DNA from 3 places in the Paenibacillus sp. FSL H7-0716 genome. Region 3 is predicted to be linked to each of the others. Evidence: riboswitches for the same ligand, from Rfam matches in the RefSeq annotation. Region 3 holds a riboswitch; each other region holds the start of a gene.
What was found. Region 3 has a riboswitch for cyclic di-AMP ahead of MHH60_RS27710 (3D domain-containing protein). Riboswitches for the same ligand answer to the same signal wherever they lie in the genome.
Positions count from the first base shown of each region.

Region 1: linked by a shared signal. The riboswitch ahead of MHH60_RS24485 (hypothetical protein) and the one ahead of MHH60_RS27710 (3D domain-containing protein) in region 3 are both predicted to bind cyclic di-AMP.
Region 2: linked by a shared signal. The riboswitch ahead of MHH60_RS02800 (APC family permease) and the one ahead of MHH60_RS27710 (3D domain-containing protein) in region 3 are both predicted to bind cyclic di-AMP.

Region 1 is NZ_JBBODA010000024.1:75,627-81,897, forward strand. Features, by position in the region: gene kdpA (potassium-transporting ATPase subunit KdpA) at 1-788, opposite strand, end outside; gene kdpF (K(+)-transporting ATPase subunit F) at 801-878, opposite strand; gene MHH60_RS24480 (hypothetical protein) at 1,005-1,421, opposite strand; cyclic di-AMP (ydaO/yuaA leader) riboswitch at 1,673-1,862, opposite strand; cyclic di-AMP (ydaO/yuaA leader) riboswitch at 2,282-2,446, shown strand; gene MHH60_RS24485 (hypothetical protein) at 2,527-3,069, shown strand; gene MHH60_RS24490 (hypothetical protein) at 3,084-3,605, shown strand; gene MHH60_RS24495 (hypothetical protein) at 3,739-4,098, shown strand; gene MHH60_RS24500 (hypothetical protein) at 4,566-4,754, opposite strand; gene MHH60_RS24505 (ABC transporter permease) at 4,790-6,070, opposite strand; gene MHH60_RS24510 (ABC transporter ATP-binding protein) at 6,063-6,271, opposite strand, start outside.
Region 2 is NZ_JBBODA010000001.1:625,358-631,628, forward strand. Features, by position in the region: gene MHH60_RS02785 (FecCD family ABC transporter permease) at 1-648, opposite strand, end outside; gene MHH60_RS02790 (FecCD family ABC transporter permease) at 648-1,703, opposite strand; gene MHH60_RS02795 (iron-hydroxamate ABC transporter substrate-binding protein) at 1,924-2,931, opposite strand; gene MHH60_RS02800 (APC family permease) at 3,135-4,952, opposite strand; cyclic di-AMP (ydaO/yuaA leader) riboswitch at 5,077-5,236, opposite strand; gene MHH60_RS02805 (disulfide oxidoreductase) at 5,431-5,895, opposite strand; gene MHH60_RS02810 (DsbA family protein) at 5,892-6,271, opposite strand, start outside.
Region 3 is NZ_JBBODA010000034.1:46,050-52,320, reverse strand. Features, by position in the region: gene MHH60_RS27725 (AbrB/MazE/SpoVT family DNA-binding domain-containing protein) at 352-606, opposite strand; gene MHH60_RS27720 (HD domain-containing protein) at 902-2,185, shown strand; gene MHH60_RS27715 (TatD family hydrolase) at 2,237-3,007, shown strand; cyclic di-AMP (ydaO/yuaA leader) riboswitch at 3,206-3,435, shown strand; gene MHH60_RS27710 (3D domain-containing protein) at 3,721-4,887, shown strand; gene rnmV (ribonuclease M5) at 5,064-5,615, shown strand; gene rsmA (16S rRNA (adenine(1518)-N(6)/adenine(1519)-N(6))-dimethyltransferase RsmA) at 5,612-6,271, shown strand, end outside.

The DNA of each region.
Region 1 (6,271 bases), on a different contig from region 3:
GCTGGCAGCATCCACATAGAGAGAATCTCCAGAACGTTCGTAAGTGGATTAGGGTTCTCAAAAGGATGCGCTGAATTGGCTCCGAAGAAGCCGCCACCATTCGTACCTAAGTGTTTAATTGATTCCAAAGAAGCGACTGGACCGATAGCGATTTGTTGCGTCTGCCCTTCGAGTGTAGTGACCTCAAGCGATGGCTTGAGCGTTTGTGGCACATGCAATCCTACCAGCACCAATGAAACTAGCAGAGCTAATGGAATGAATACACGAATATGTGCTTTTACAAAGTCCTCGAAAAAGTTCCCGACTGATTTCTGTCCTGTAATCCCTCTGACAAAAGCAACCGCAACAGAAAATCCGCTCGCTGCAGACGTGAACATCATCATCGTGATGACTGCCATTTGTGAAAAATACGATAGCCCCGTCTCCCCGCTATAATGCTGCAGGTTCGTATTGGTCATAAAGCTGATCACCGTATTGAATGAAAGCGTCTGTTCCATATCGGCAATTCCATTCGGGTTCAGCGGCAATCCCCGCTGTAATCTTAGGAAAATATAACTGAAAGCAACCAGTACGATATTAGTTAAAACAAAGCTGAGTGCATACTTCTTCCAGGACATTCCGTCCCGTTTTTTCAGGCCGATCAGCTTATAAATACCTTTCTCTGTGCCTGCAAACCAGCGATCCGTACGATTCGGTTCGTTAGAAAATACATGATATAAATACGTCCCCATCGGCTTGACCAGCAAGATGAGAATTACAATTACGACGACTATTTGCAAAATGCCCATGAATGCCCCTCCTTAAAATTTCTCAGGATGAATCAACGCGTAAACCAGATATATAAACAACAGTAGGGTAACAGCGATTACTAGAATCACAGCTTATCCCTCCCCGTATCCTCAACTACACCTGCGCACCAGCGCATAAAGCCATAAAACAACCCGTAAATTACAGCTAACGAAGCCACCATATACAGATCCATCATATCTTCCGCACTCCTTCCATTATCCTTGATGAGGTGATCTATCGATTAGAAAATCAGCATCACCACTATGGGAATAGATTACATAGCTCGCACCAAGTCTTTTATAGACCAATCTAGGATTTATTGAACTTGTAATCACAAAAATTGGCTGTGTCGTCCAGGTACGGCACATCTGGATATAGCGGCAGCAAAGCGGAAAGCTGCTCTCAAACAGATATACCCTGCCTACCGGGAACGACGGGCGAAACCAAGTGCTTTGATGGCGAGTATCCACTAGAATAACCTGCTCAATCCCGAGCTCCTCAAGTAAAGCTTTCTCAGCCACATTGTTGGTTAATCCCGCCATCTTAATACCCCTGAACTTCAGAAGTTTAATGAAATGTTCTCCCGCCTTTGTAGGCGCACATACAAGCACATATTCATTCTGATCCGTCATCTTTTTTTCTCCTCCTGCTCATTTACAACAAGGAGGCAACGAAAATCTCCGAAAGGATGTTGACCTATCGTCATTTTCGGGCACAACCTAAAGCTCGGTTGTGTCACGTCATTAGACGCTGCCTAACAAATACCGCTAATGATGAATTTAGCGACCTCTTAGGGGAGGCCTCCATAAATGCTTTGCTTCTAAGAGCACAGCAAAAAGCCACAAAGGATCTCCTCTGTGGCTCGCTAGCGGTCACATTGCACTCATCCTCTCTCCATACGCTTACGAGGTTAGCTGTCGGATTCGGGCGGTGAGAGTCGCCCTACCTGTATAGATGCGAGCTCACTCGCACCCTCTACAGGATTCACCCCATAATCGGCTTCCGACTCTCACATCGGCTGCCGATTGTTGGTTCCCCCGCTTTCCTTATCGGAAATTAAGCGGATCAAATATTCGATTGTCGTTGAAACAGGAGTAATCATACTCTTATGCACGAAGACTTGTAAAACCTGAATGATGCCAAAATAATGCAAATTAAAAACTATTTTCCCATTAGATAGCGCTTACTTGATATCTAATCTCTCTATATCTCTTGTTTACTCGAGTTTCGGGCGTTTAATCGCTATCTATAACTCATGTGATTTTATTCACCTTTTTAGAGCAAAAAAACTGTAAATTCCCTTTATAGGTAGAAACGCAAGAAGCTGAGGTTGAGCGAGAAAGAGGCGCGATAACACGCCATAAATACCTATTTACCTCGTTTTTCAGTCGTAGTCGGCAGGATATGGTTAAAATTGCTCTAAAAGAACATTTTCCGTTTTTTACAGAAAATCTTGAAAAGAGTATGATTCGGGTTGAATCTAATTCATGAAAAACAATCAACGCTGAGTTCCTGCATTTGCAGGGAACGGGGGAACCATCAGGCCGTCTGGCCTACTTGGGGTGAATCCAAAGGAGACTGCGTAAGTCTCAATAGGTAGGGCGACTCTCACCGTCCGAATCCGACAGCTAACCTCGTAAGCGTAAAGAGAGAGACCCTTGATCCGCCACGCTTTGGCCCAGGTATATCTGCCTGTAATCCAAAACCGCAGCAGAGGTCCTCCTCTTGCTGCGGTTTTTGCGTTACCTGAGCCTATTAGGTGATAGCACGCTGGATGGGGTGAATGTTTTGAAGCACTATTATTTAGGGATACATCAAGGGCTGCTTGAGCCGATAAGTCTAAATTACGTTTGTTTCGGGGCCTTGTGGTTCGAAGAAAATAATCACAGGTACATTGTAGGCTATGCATTTGGCCAGAACCAGATTCAAGCCCTTCGCCAGTTCAGCACACCTTCTTCTTGTAAAGACTGTTTAGACTCTAAGATTGTATATGAAATATATAAAAAAATTCGAGAACAACAGCAGCAGCAGGATTGGTCATCGCACCAAAAACTCCCGTGGTTTACAGCCTTCAAGGAGCCTTGGAAAGATGTAAGCGCCGGTTGGTATGTCTTGAGATCCCGCAGCACCTTTCCCTTACATCTATCTGTTATACGGAAAGAGAAGTTCCGACTATGGTTAGAGCATACCGCAGTCTGTGAGAATAAAATGGAAATGCTCGCTTGTGTAGAAAAGGCTAGTGTCACTCATCATGTTGACTTAATGCTTTTGGAAATCTAAGGAGGAACCCTACTATGGACCAGCGCAGACTATCCCGCATTGAAGTATTTGTATTGGATGAACCCGAGCCTATCCACTATGGAATGGAAGGGGCTGAAGGCTGCCGTTATGGTATTCTGAAGCTCACTTGTAAGGGAGGATGCAGTTGGGGGGCTTGTCTGATCTCTGCCAACACCAAAAATTTTGATCTCATTAAATGGAGCTCTTTTTTACGGGCTATCTGTCATTGCCGTCTTGAGGAAGCGCTGGATAAGGTCCGCCGCGAAGGTTCAGATTGGGAGCAGGTTAAGCTTGAGCTAGTTCAGGGTGCTTTGCAGGATTTAAAGGCCAAGCTCCAGGGCAAATCCTTGGCAGGGCATATTCAGCAGGGGCGTCTGTACAGTGTTGCAGCTGGGGGGAGCAATTCCAGAAGTGAACGGCTCTACTACAAACCTTCCAAAGCTTTATCCACTGCCTCCCAGCAGAAACACAGTTGCCCGGAACCAGACACCGCCGATCTTATCAATAAATCCATCTCTTATTTTTCTATATTATAGATTCAAGCAAATCTCTCATTCTGAAAGGATCGTGTTCACCATGCCTGACCCCTTACCTTCCGTGTACACCTACAGTACTAAATTTGCAGAGTGTGTTAAAAAGTATACTAATGAAGTCTACGTACTTAGTTCCATGTTGTTAGAACAATCTAATGAGGCAGACAAGATTACTATCTGTACCTTCACAGAGCTTCATAAAATATATCGTCAGGATGACTTCGACCCTCAGTTATTCTCTATCCACGCTTACCGCACTTGTATTCGCCAGTGTGCTGATTCTTTTGCCCGGCGCTCGCTTCTATCGGCTAAGGCATTACCTTGGGAGGAACAGCTTGTGAAGGTATTGTGGTACGGCTTAAAGCTGCCTCTTTCTCAAATAAGCATTATTCTGCAAAAAAGTGTTCCCGCACTGAAAGCACAGCTTAGAGCTGTACGGGAGCAGATGACCGCCCAAGCGGATATACTAACGAGCGCAAATCTTTCTATAATTTAGTCTCTGACTAGAATTCAAACGATCTTTGAGCGCATGAAGCGACTAATGGACTCAGGAGCCTTTAATTGAAGCTTTTCCTCAAATATAGCCGGTGTCCGGACTCCAGTAGAAATCCCGAGCGATGAGCGTCTCGGATCGTCTTAAAGCAAGCCCTAATCATCTTCCACCAAGGCAAGGCTTACGGACCCAGATGACGTTACTTGCACGTTTATTGCCTTTTGAGCATAGTATCGGACTCCAGTGCAACAATTTGGTTAAAAGAGCTACTAATTCACCCTTTTTCATGCCAATAGCGACTATAGTGTCCGATATCTTGCTAAATCTCGATGATTGTTGCATTTAAGTACTGCTGGGTCCGTTAGCTAGATCAGCTCGTATACAAAGAGTTTGCCAACTCAAAAACGGGGATATCCCAGCAACCATAAATGGCTGTTAGGATACCCCCGAAAATTCAGTGCCTACTATTATTACACTTTACTCTTACGCGCCTTACCGTACATCCACAATCCTGCCAACATCCCCACTATAGCAACACCGGTCAATACGCCTTGAACGAAATCCATAAAAGTGGAGCCATCCGGAAGCATTCTACTAACCGTAGCCAGCGATACCGAACTCATTAAAAGCATAATGGTATATTGTTCGCTTGTAGACATCATTAGCACTCCTTAAAAGTTATTATGAGGTCATCTTAGATCTTGTAAGCTTTCATTGCTTTTCTGATTTCTTTAATACTTGGGCGTTTGCCGTACATCAGTACGCCGGTACGATAGATCTTGGCCGCCAGCCATCCGAAGATGAAGGTAGTCACAAGCAGGATCAGCAGCGATACAATGACTTGCCAGATCGCCACCTCGCCGACACCAATTCGGAGCAGCATCGTCAATGGTGAGGTGAAAGGCACATAACTCGCTATCTTAACCACTAGAGTATCTGCATTGGAGATACTGAACAGTGGAACATAGAACGCTACGAAGCCTAACATCATGATTGGCATTACCGCCTGACCGAGATCCTCCGTACGGCTGACAATCGAACCTACAGCCGCATACATCAAGGCATAGAGGAAGTAACCTAATACGTACAAGACAAATCCATATAGCAGCAAGTTAATATTGAGCTGACCTAAATCGAGATCAAAATCAGCCAATACAGTCGCATTATGCGGGAGCGTCAAATTGACGACGATCGCTGCGACAAAGATCCCAATTTGTAGTATTCCTACTAGGAAAACACCGATAACTTTACCGAACATTTGCGCTAAAGGTGAGGCACTTGTAATCAGAATCTCCATAATCCGCGAGCTCTTCTCAGAGGTTATCTCAGCGGCAATCATGTTGCCTGTCATCATAATGGACATAAAGAACAACATAAGCATGGCATATACGATAATGTAGTTAATGGCCGGAGTGTCCTCCTGAGAGTTTTCACTGCCACCGCCTGCGTTAAGCTGTTGTGTAGTAATCTGCACTGGTGTTGACATTGCAGCAATCTGTTCAGAGGTCAGCTTGTCACCAACGATATATTGTGTGTTTGCTTGCTGAAGTGCATTTTGAAGATAAACTTGAACATCTCCGTTTAGTTCTCCATCATTACTATGATAAGTAACGGGTGGAAGCCCTTCACCAGTAGGTTCCGCAAAAGTAACATAACCTTCTACTGTCTCTTCATCTAATGCTTTCTTTAACTCGGCATCCTCCGCAGAAGCATATTGTACTATCTTAGCCTGTGGCATGCCCTCTGGCGCAGTATAAGCCTTCAACAATTCTGCAACCTGATTTCCCTCTTCAGCAATCACAGCAATTTGAGTAACTTCACTTTTGGCCGAATCACCCTTAAACTGATCGATGATATAGGGAAGATTCATCCCTATGCTGAGCAATAATACTAGAATCAAAGTAGTAATCATAAATGATTTCGTTCTAACTTTATTTTTAAAGGTAAAGCCGATAATTGTCCCCATCTTATTCATTAGATTCACCCACCGCTCTGATAAAGATTTGGTTTAACGTAGGTTCCTTGATTTCAAAATGCTCCACTTCACCCTGTGCTATCGCCTGCTGTAAAATACGCTGTGCTGCACCGATCTCACTGATCGATAACAGATACCCACGCTCCAGCCGTTTCACTGCTGTAACACCTGCGATGGACTCCAGACCTTTTACCTCATTAG
Region 2 (6,271 bases), on a different contig from region 3:
CGCGATCCAAGGCAGCAAAGCAAGGACGAATCTCCAATCCCCACCCCATATTTTCCCGGCGATCCAAGTAGCTACAAATTGATAATTATTAGGATCAAGCCTAAGTGCCAATACAAGCTGGCAAGCATTGATTCCTGCAGCGACCGCAATCCCGATAAGGATCAGCCTTGTAGGAGACAGACCATCTGCCTTCCGGTAGGCAAGAATATAGATTAAAGCTGCGGTCAGGCCAGCCCCACCAAGCGCTAGGAGAGGCAAGACAAATATCGGCGCTGCTGTTGTAGCCGGAAAAAACGAGATGAAAATGATTACCGCAAAACCTGCACCAGCACTTATTCCCAGCGTAGCCGGTTCAGCGAGTGCATTACGTGCAAGACTTTGTAGAATACAGCCCGATACTGCAAAGCCCGCTCCAACTAACAATGAAATTACGATGCGGGGTAATCTGAAATCAAATAAAATAAGCTTTTGCTGATGTGTTCCATCACCCAGCAGTGTATGTAATACCTCCAGTGGGGATAGACGCATAAACCCTGTATTCATACTGACTATAAACACAACGACGATCAGTATAGCAAGGAGTGATAACACCGTTAGGGCGCGTGTACGGCGTTCTTTTTCATCTGGAGTAAGGGTTAATTTGGGCATTACAGCTCCCCCTTCCGCTTACTCGCTAAATAAATAAAGAACGGTACGCCGATGATGGCAATTAAAGCTCCTAGCGGTGTCTCATAAGGTGCATTTATCATTCTTGCGGCAATATCTGCAAAGATAATCAATAAGCTCCCTAGAACTGCCGAGCAAGGGATAATCCAGCGGTAGTCCACTCCAACGAAATAACGTGTAACATGCGGAATAATTAGTCCTATAAAAGCAATCGGGCCAACCGTTGAAACCGCACTTCCAGCTAAGATAACCACAACAATCATACATGCCAATTGAACTAACCTTGTCCGCTGCCCCAGACCAACCGCAACTTCTCTTCCTAGGCTGAGCAATGTGACGGATCGTGATAACATCATCGCTGCAATTAAGGCTACGGCCACCCAAGGGAATATAATCTTGATCTGAGTCCAGCTAGCTCCACCCATCCCACCAGCTAACCAGAAGGCTATGTCCTGAGATAAGTTGAAAAGAATAGCTACTCCCTGACTAATAGCAACCAATAAAGCACTAACTGCCGAACCTGCTAATGTCAATCGCAAGGGGGTCAGGCCATTAAAAGAAAGCGAACCGATTCCGAATACGATAAAAGAGGCCACAGCGGCACCGATAAAGCAATACAACATTAGTGAAGTGAATGAGAGTGAGGGTGCAAAAGCAAATACTATTGCCAGCGCTACCCCTGCTCCTGCATTCAAGCCTAACAGCCCTGAATCCGCAAGCGGGTTTCTTGTCATCCCCTGCATGATAGCCCCTGCTACTGCGAAGCAAGCACCGACTAAGGCGCCAGCAATAGCACGTGGAAATCGCAGTTCTCTAATCACCTGATGTTTTTGTAAATCTGGATTGAAATGAAATATAGCTTCCCATACCGTAGCTAACTTGATATCTGCCGCACCCACTGAGACCGAAAGTGCCAATCCGAAGGCAATGGCAGCAAGTCCAAAAATAAGAATACCAATGGCAGCTGCCGGTCGGGTATGTAGAGCTTTTTTAGGTTCATTGTTAATACGATTTGCGAAATCTGAGGGTGAAACCATGAGTCGTCTCCTTATTCAATAGTTACAATGGTTTATATGATAACAACAATCATTCTCATTATCGCAAAAATATTTATGTTGTACAATTGCAGGAACGATTTTTCCGTACTATGGGATTGGTTTATAAAAAAATGGTGCAGATCTTTGTATCCCGAGATACTTGATCTGCACGCCCTTCCCCACCGAAATGATCAGTCTCATTCATGGTGAATTACGACTTTTATTTCACAAGACTTTTTAGCACATCGTCAATGATTTTGCTGCCAGCGTTCGCACCACTGTAAAGCCAGCTGCTCGTTGAACTCATTTCATGCACATTTCCAGCTTTTACAGCTGGGATGCCCTTCCAGATTGCACTATCTAGGATCTCCGAACCCTCAGTCTTATCACTATTTACAAGGAAAATATGATCTGCGGTCAGCTCAGAAAGCTTCTCTAGCGAGATCGGATTCCAAGTTGCTCTTGTTCCTACTGGGATCTCTGTTACTAAGTTAGGCAACGTTACGCCAAGGTCTGTATATAATACAGCTCCACTGCTGCGGGTTTCGTCTACAATATAGAAGTTTTTTTGCACCAACCATAGAATCGCCGCGGACTCTTGTCCAATAGCTCCTGCAAGCTGTTCTTTCGCAGCCGCTGCTTTAACATCATAATCTTTAATGGCTTTTTCTGCTTCAGGGGTTTTGTTCAAAATCTCACCCATCTTGAGCAACGATTTGCGCCAATCTTGATTTAGTTCATCCCCAATTACATAAGTGGGTGCAATCTTATTCAACTGATCGTAAATCCCGTTCTGAACAGAAGACTCCGATGGGATGATAATAAGATCCGGAGCAAAGCTGGTTACAGCCTCTAACGGAAGATCGTAACTAATTGTAGGAACATCCTTCAATTCAGTGGCCAGATAATCCTGAACGCCATTTGTAACTGACCATTGAGCTACTGGAGTTACACCCAGAGTTACCAAAGAGTCCTCCAAATATGAACCCAGCACGCGCTGTGGATTAGCTGGAATCGATACTTCATGACCCATTGCATCAGTTAACGTCTTAGGTGCAGCAGGTGCCTCTGTAGATTCTGCTGTAGGAGCTGTTGTAGGCGCTGCTCCTGCATTTGATGAACTTTCAGCATTATTATTACCACAAGCGGAAAGTAAAAGCGTCATCACTATTAATCCGCTCATCGTTACTTTCATGCTTCCTGATCTTTTTCTGTTAAGCCAAAACATTAAAAACCCTCCTATATGTAACTGCTTTGATATTCAAAGGTGATCATTACCTCTGCTTCACTTTTAAATGATATTGATTCTCATTCTCTATGTCAACATATAAATTTCAAATTCTGTGGATTTGCAACAATTTCCTTCATATAAAATACAAAAGAGGTTATATTCCGAACGTTCCGGATATAACCTCTTTTTTTATCTTCTGCTTATTTATTTAAATGATAAGGGACAGTCGCTACTACAACGTCCTTTTGATTCATTAGATACGAGCGGATTAAAAAGCTGGTCTGATTATGAAGCACGGCTTGCCACCAATGTTTGGTAATAAACTGTGGAATCAGAATTGTGATGTGATCCGTCGCAGCTGTCTTCCACTCTACCGTATCGATAAACTTCACTAACGGACGAATGATACTACGATATCTGGAACGAAGTACAATCAGGCGTACACCTGGATTCCATTCCTCCCACCGTTGCTCCATCTTATGAATGTCTTCTTCATCAAAGCCTACATACACAGCAACAACATTATCTGTTAGAGACTTCGCATAGCTGATGGAATGTAATACAGCACGTGTAACCCCTGCAACAGGAACAACTACAGTACTTCCTTTAATTACAGGTTTATCAGTAGCAGGACATATACGCAGTTGATCCGCAGTGTTCAAATAGTGCTTATGAATACGGTGGAACACGAACATTACAGCAGGTAAGAAAATGAATGCCATCCATACGCTTGAGAATTTAGTAATGATAAAAATAAGTGTAATCGTCAATGTAGTCAGCATACCGATGGTATTTACTACAAATCTTTTCACCCATCCAGCGGGTCTGGTTTTGATCCAATGCACCATCATCCCCAGTTGGGATAAGGTAAAAGGAATGAACACGCCTACCGCATATAGTGGAATCAACCCTTCCGTATTCCCATGGAATGCAGTCACAAGTATGATAGACATAACTCCTAGAAAAATAATGCCATTTGAGAAGCCCAGGCGGTCACCACGGACCATAAATGCATGTGGCAGATATTTATCTTTTGCAAACATAAAGGCGAGCAGCGGAAACGCTGAATATGCTGTATTAGCTGCCAAGAACAAAATCACTGCAGTAATCCCTTGAATGAAAAAGTACAATCCGCCACGGCCAAAGGTCGATTCAGCGATCTGAGAGACAACCGTAGCCTTTTCATCTGGCACAATACCATACCAATACGCCAGCACAGTGATTCCGGTAAACATAAAGCCAAGGATAAGTCCCATGATCATTAGCGTCTTGGCTGCATTTTTCTCAGCCGGTGCTTTAAAGTTTGGGATCGCATTAGATACGGCCTCAACTCCCGTTAGGGCTGAACAACCAGAGCTAAACGCTTTTAATAGTAGAAACAAACTTACATTAGATACGGCGCTTCCTATTTCAGGAACATTCGCATGCGCGCCACCCATTGCATATTTAACGATACCGGAGATAATCAGAACAACAATCGAAACCACAAACAAATACACGGGAATTGCGATAAATGAAGCCGATTCAGTCACTCCGCGAAGATTAATGATTGTTAATAGAACGATAACAGATACAGCGATGAGAACAGTATGATTATGAAGACTTGGAAAAGCCGATGTGATCGCATCCGTCCCTGCCGAGGCACTAACCGCTACGGTAAGAATGTAATCCACCAATAATGAACCCCCAGCGAGCAGCCCTGTCGGAATACCAAGATTACTCTTGGCTACGATATAAGCTCCGCCTCCTTGCGGATAAGCAAAAATCGTCTGCCGGTAGGATAAAATCAGGATGGCCAGCAGGCCCAATACGGCTAATGCAATTGGCAGGGAATACCAGATGGCAGTAAACCCGGCAGCCACCAGTACAATCAGAATTTGTTCTGTTCCGTAGGCTACAGACGAGAGCGCATCAGAAGACAGGACAGCCAGTGCTTTAACCTTGGATAACTTTTCATGATCGAGTTCATTCGACTTCATCGGACGTCCGATCAATAGTCGTTTTACCTTGCTTACCATGGTGGATACAGTTCCTTTCTTTGGGAGCTGAAACGGAATTTCCGTGCGCTGTTTTCATCGGTGGATTTCATAAATGCAGACACAAAAATAAGCATACGGAAATGATCCGCATGCTTATGCATGGTCATTTTCCCACCTTGCTTACGAGGTTAGCTGGCGGATTCGGGCTGTGGTTATAGCCCTACGGTAGAGATCTGTTCGACCCGGTTCCGATTCACCCCATTGGCATGAATGCCAAGTTTGGTTCCCCCGTTTTTCCTAAGAAAATTCAGCGCATATTCAACTTCTCACAAGGTCTAATATTAGTCTACAAAGTGCCTACAGTAAAGCGTTGAAAAAAATGAAAAAAGAATGAAAAAACATCCAATAAGCTCAAATATAGCGTCTTATTGGATGCTCTCTTTCATTATCTTCAATTATCCCTCTAGCCCGTGATTTTAATACCTTTTCAGCGTTTTTGTACCTTCCAAAGTAAAAACTAAAATCCTAAGCTCTCCTCTGCATCTACTTCAATCACTTCTTCTTCCTTACGTCCATACCAAAGAAGGAGACTAATTAAAGCAAACGCAATTAAAGCTAACAAAGGAATCGTTATAAATCCGAAGTAGTTCAAGTAATCTTTATTACAAGGAACACCAATTGTACAAGGTAGAACTTTACTTAACGCTGGAATCTTCTGTTCCGCATAATGATAGATTGAGATACTGCCACCAATCAAACTTAATGGAAGCACATAAGGAATGATGCGCTTATCTCCGCGGAAAGTGGCAATTCCCAATAAAAATAACTGTGGATACATAAAAATCCGCTGAAACCAGCAAAGCTTACAAGGTTCATAATTCAAGACTTCACTTAAATACAAGCTACCAGCTACAGCTACCAAAGAGACGAACCAGGCCAGATAGAGGCAGTTACGCTTGCAAAAAGATAGGAATTTTGTCACTTTGCCTCCACTGCTTTTGCGGCGGCGTTAATTTCAGATGTAATCGCTTCAATATCGAAAGGTTCAGCCGTTTTCACTCCATTAATGTAGAGCGAAGGCGTATTTGTCACGCCTGCGTCAGTTGCCAACTGAATATCTTTCTTCAGCTCATCTGCATAAGTTTTCTCTTGGATGTCTTTACGCAACAGATCGTAATCGATCGCTAATTTCTCTTTTTCAGCAAGGCTTACCAAGAAATCCTCAGTGGCCCATTCCTCGCTCTCATCCCCTTGCTGCGCATACACAGCATCATAGAACTTCCAGAATTCATCCTTATTCTGATGGTATACAGACAATGCAGCTAATGAAGCTGTTTCAGAGTCAGGACCAACGAAAG
Region 3 (6,271 bases):
TGAGTGATTTATCTGTGGGTTAAATGTACTTTGTACAGTTATTTTTGAATTTTTTTATGTATTTGTTCGTTTAGTTGTACTTCATACAGTTATAAAGGTGGAAAGGATTGATTTCACGGAGATATAGGAAATATAAGTGTACAAAATACAATTAATTCGTTTAATGGTAAAAAGCATTTAAAATAACTGTAAGAAATACAACTAAGTATTACTAGTTCCGTCTTGAAGCACATTGCCCTTAGGGAGTGCAAACCCAGACATAAAAAATACCTCCCGCGGTCACGGGAGGTCAAGGAGATATGAAAAGGTTAGAATTAACAATTTGATTAGTTCTATTATATACTATTTAATTTAGTTTGTCACAGGGGTAGGGATGGAAGATATGCATTCATGACAAACTATTTTTCCTTTAAAGTAAGTTACGTTCTCAGCGTTGCCACAGAAAATGCAGGCAGGCTCATACTTTTTAAGCATAATCCGTTCGCCATCAACGTAAATTTCCAGTGCGTCCTTTTCGCCAATGCCAAGTGTACGGCGTAATTCAATAGGAATAACAACCCGTCCAAGTTCGTCTACTTTTCTTACAATTCCTGTTGATTTCATCATAACAATCGTTACTCCTCTCAATGTTCCAAAAACGTCATTATTCGACATTGTTCACTGTTTTATGATACTTATAATACCAACGATTCCCAAATCAGTCAACCTTTTTTCATAGGCTGAATAAGAAAATTTCCATAAGAACTTTGAATGTCCCTATAAAAATTAAGAATTACCCTGAAAGCATTTTGTCGATTTACCAAGACCAAAAATGATACTTTTCGACAAAGTACGACATAATTACTTATTATATACTGATATTAGTTAAAATCATATTAAATTATTAGAAGGAGTTGATCTCATGAAGCAGCCGCTCACGGAAGAAAAAGTTTTCAAGGATCCCGTTCATAATTATATTCACGTACAGGATACGATTATTTGGCGACTAATTAATACAAAAGAATTTCAGCGTTTACGCCGGATTCGCCAGTTAGGTACCTCATATCTCACTTTTCATGGTGCAGAGCATAGTCGTTTTTCTCATTCTTTAGGAGTATATGAAATTACACGCAGAATCATTTCGCAATTTGAGCGCAGCGGGTATAAGGATTGGATTCCGGAAGAAAGTTTGCTTACTTTGTGTGCGGCTTTGCTGCATGATTTAGGGCATGGCCCATTTTCACATTCTATAGAAGAAGCTTTTGAAATGAACCATGAGGATTGGACCTGCCGGATTATTTTGGAGGACACGGAGATTACCGAAATATTGCGTGATGTGGAGGAAGATTTTCCTCGTAAAGTAGCTTCAGTTATCTCTAAGACTTATGAGCATGAAATTGTTGTCAATTTGGTTTCCAGTCCACTGGATGCTGATCGTATGGATTATTTACTGCGTGATGCGTACTATACAGGTGTAAACTATGGAACCATCGACATTGATCGGATTTTGAGAATGCTTCGTCCTTATAATGGGCGGATTGTAGTAAAAGAATCAGGTATGCATGCCATTGAAGATTATTTAATGTCGCGTTATCAAATGTACTGGCAGGTATATTTTCATCCGGTGACGCGCAGCTCTGAAATTATTTTGCGTCAAATCTTCCGTAGAGCTAAAGAATTGTTCCAAGAGGGGTACAAATTTCGCTTTATGATCGCTCCGCTGGAAGATCTCTTTCGAGGAGAAGTAACAGTGAAGCAATATTTAATGCTTGATGAGGCACTGGTACAGACTGCTTTTATGCAATGGACACTTGAAGAAGATGAGTTATTAAGCGACTTGTGTACCCGTTTTATTCATCGTAAACTGTATAAATATGTAGAGATCGAGAATTTGGATACAGATATGATTGCGGAAATCCGCAGCAGTTTTGCGGGAGCGGGACTTAACCCAGAATATGACTTAGAGATTGATTATCCGACAGATTTGCCTTATGATGTGTTCCGTCCAGGAGCAGCCTTCGACAATAATCAAATTTTACTGCTTGATCGGAATGAGCAATTGCGGGAAATTTCAGAGGTATCGGATATTGTGCGCTCAATAAGCGGAATTCATCGTGGCAGATATCACCTATATTTTCCGCAGGATAAGCTGAAAAAAGCCCTTACACGCTTGCCCTCTTCTGTAGCAGAGATTTTTGCAAAATAATACAAATATTTATGGAACTATTGATAAAAACAACAAGGAGTGAGCTTTAAAATGTATCTGTTCGACACACATACACATCTAGATGCGCCTCAATTCGACGAGGATCGCGAGGAAGTTATAGCTCGTGCAGTAGAGGCCGGAGTCAGCAAGATGATCAATATTGGATTTAACCGGGAAACGATCCCTTCAACGATGAAGCTGGCTGAATCTTATGATTATATTTATGCAGCGGTGGGCTGGCATCCACAGGATGCGATTGATATGAAAGAGGGCGACCTCGATTGGATCGCCTCTCTTTGCAGCCATGAGAAAGTGGTGGCCATCGGAGAGATTGGGTTGGATTATTATTGGGATACCTCTCCCAAGGATGTACAGCAGGAGGTCTTCCGCAAACAAATTGGACTAGCCCGTGAACTAAAAATGCCAATCTGTATACATGACCGTGATGCTCATGAAGATGTCGTACGGATTTTACGGGAGGAAAAAGCAAATGAAATTGGTGGCGTAATGCATTCGTTCTCAGGCAGCTGGGAAACAGCAAAAATGTGCCTAGACCTTGGATTTCATTTGTCATTTGGAGGACCGATCACGTTCAAAAATGCCAGAGTGCCTAAAGAGGTGCTTGCACAGACGCCATTGGACCGATTATTGATCGAAACAGACGCTCCATATTTGACTCCACACCCCTTCCGAGGCAAGCGAAATGAGAGTGCTCATGTGAAGTTAGTAGCAGAGGCTGCGGCTGAAATTAAAGGGTTAACATGGGAAGAATTGGCTAAAATTACGTATGCGAACGCACTGGAACGATTTGGGATTGTCTGAAAACAGGAGTAAAATGGGTGAAAAATAGAGAATAGCCGATATATTAAACTTTTTTAATATAAAAACGGCTGATTATTACAATATTTTAACCATATATTTGCGTAAACGTGGTTGAATCGTCCTTTACAACATGCATCAAAACAGGATATCATCTTTTCAGTGATGTGAGCTGTTGTTATTGTGACAGCCATTGATTCATGGATCGTCTCGCTGAGTCTCCGTATGGAGAACGGGGGAACCAATATTGGACTGCCGCATGCCTGTATCTTGAATACGACTAGGAATTGCCGCAGAACAATATTTGATTTCTTCACGTGGTCTTTGGGGTGAATTTAAGGGCAACCGCCGTGAGCGGGTGACCTGAAATAGGGCGTCTCTCTTTCGTCCGAACCCGACAGCTAACCCCGTAAGCGCAAGTAAGAGAGGCAACCTCGTGCACAAACATTCCCGCGTATTCTGACATCGGAGAAGCCACGAAAGAGTCCTCAAGAGAACTCTTTTTAGGCTTCTTTATTTTTGAATAAACTGAATGTTGCCCGCATACTGTTATATAACAGGTGTGGGAGTAGCTGTGCCGAGCAGGCGATCCATGAGCAGGAGACGCTAAGTTAATACGTGCGTATCCTGTGACAATCTCAAATAGCTTCGTCAAAGAAATTCAGTCCTCATGATATACAAATTGACGACGAGGCTATGTAAGGAGGATGGAGAGAATGGGCTTATTCCAACCAGAGGTATCCCATGATTCGCAGTCATCCAGCAGGTCTTTCGCATTACGGTGGGAGCAAGTAAATACTCGCGTACTTTTACTTGCAGGTGTGATTTCAATCGCAATCGCGCTGTTAATTCTGCTGTACGTACACGGTCAAAGTAACAAACAATTAGTTTTAGTAATAGACGGGCAAACACAGACACTTGAAACGCGAGAAGCACTTCTAGGTGATGTGTTGGAGAAAGAGCAAATTTCGCTGCAGCCGCATGATGAATTATCTTTAGGTCTGAGTGATGAAATAAAAGACGGTGACCGTGTCGTTATCAATCGTGCGCAGAAATTTAGCCTTACTGCGGACGGAGCAACAAAAACGTTATATACGACCGAAGACACTATCGGTCAAGCGATTGACAAACTGGGTATCAACCTAGAAGGCTATGATAAGATTTTTCCTTCGTTAGACACCACCATCTCTGCTGACATGGAGATTAAGATCGTTCGTATCAACAAGCAAACGGTACAGCGAACAACTAACTTACCTTTCCGTGTTATTAAGACAGCAGATCCCTCCCTTACTGTGGGAACAGTTAGAGTGGCACAGGCAGGCAAACCAGGCGTCATGGTTCAGCATATTGAAAAGATCTATCAAGACGGAGAACTGGCCTCTATGCGCATGATCGGCAAGGAAGTACAAACGGTAACAAAAGATAAGATCATTGCCGTTGGTACTAAAGCACTTCCTAAGCCTACTGTAGTTGCTAAAGCTACAACAACTTCCAAATCAAGCACTACCTCCAAAACGACTAAAGTTAGCGCTAAGACTAAGAACGTCACAAGCAAGGCTGGCGTAGATTTTGAGTACAAGAAGATGATTAAGAACGTCTCCATGACAGCTTATTCGTCAGAAGAGCCAGGGATAGGTACTAAAACTGCCTCCGGAACACGCGTAACGGAAGGTCGTACAATTGCAGTAGATCCGAATGTAATTCCTATTGGCTGGTGGGTTTATATCGATGGGCTTGGATTCCGCCGTGCAGAGGATACTGGCGGTGCCATTAAAGGCAATAAAGTGGATGTCTATTATGATTCCCTGAGCCATGCTCGTAATTTCGGCCGTAAATCACGTACCGTTTATGTGATTGGACCTGTGAAACCAGAGCTTAACTAGAACTGAAGCTTTTGCAAAAAATCCTTTGATAAGCTATAGTGATGATAACCGTTAAGGAACGCTGGATGATCATTTCGTTGATCGCAGAGCAACCGCTCATCACTTATACATTCTTTAACCAAAAGAAGAGGAGCGAATCCTCTTCTTTTTGCTTTTTTTGGAAGGAGTCAAGAAATATGATTAAGGAATTAATCGTCGTTGAAGGCAAAAGCGATACCGTAGCCATTAAGCGTGCTGTAGAAGCGGATACCATTGAGACAGGCGGCTCTGCTGTAAACCGGACTGTAATTGCTAAGATCGCGCTTGCTATGGAACGTAGAGGGGTTATTATTCTTACGGACCCGGACCATGCTGGGGAGCGAATTCGTAAAATCGTTTCAGCGAAGGTGCCGGGCTGTAAGCATGCTTTTATTCCAGAGAAGGACGCAACTCGAAAAGGGGATATCGGTGTAGAGAATGCATCGCCAGAGGCGATTCGTCATGCGCTGCGTAATGTACATACCTCTTTTGAAGGAGCACCTGCTTTGATTGGTATTGATGATCTTATGGCCGCTGGAATGCTTGTACACCCTCGGGCTGCTGAAAGACGTATGGCGCTTGGTAATTTGCTTGGAATCGGATATTGTAACGGCAAACAGCTGTACAAGCGGCTGGCGATGTTTGGGATTACGCGGGAGGAATTTGCCGGGGCTCTCGCCCAAATTGATCAGGGAGGCATTACTTCATGAGTGGTAGAGAGGAAATTTCGACTCCAAAACGGACCAAAGAGATTATTCAACGTTATGGATTCAAGTTCAAGAAAAGCCTGGGACAGAATTTTTTGATTGATCAAAATATTTTGGACAAGATTGTAGACGCTGCTGGACTAGATAGCGATTCTGGGGCGCTGGAGATCGGGCCGGGAATTGGAGCGCTGACGGAGCGTCTGGCACTAACAGCGGGTGCTGTAACTGCCGTAGAGATTGACCGTAGACTGATTCCAATATTAAAAGACGTACTTTCCCCCTATCCCCATGTTAAGGTTCGTAACGATGATGTCCTCAATGTGAACTTGCAGGAAATGTTCAAGGAAGATTTCACCACTGTGAACAAGGTCAGTGTGGTTGCTAACCTGCCTTATTATGTGACTACTCCGATTCTGATGAAGCTGCTCGAAGAGAAGCTTCCCCTTGATAACATCGTTGTAATGATTCAGAAGGAGGTTGCGGAGCGTATGGCTGCATCTCCAGGTGGAAAGGAATACGGAAGTCTTAGCATTGCCGTGCAGTACTACAGCGAGCCTGAGCTCGTCTGTATCGTGCCACGTACCGTATTCATCCCTCAACCTAATGTGGAGTCTGCTGTTATCCGTCTGAAGGTTAGAGAGCATCCTCCGGTAAAGGTG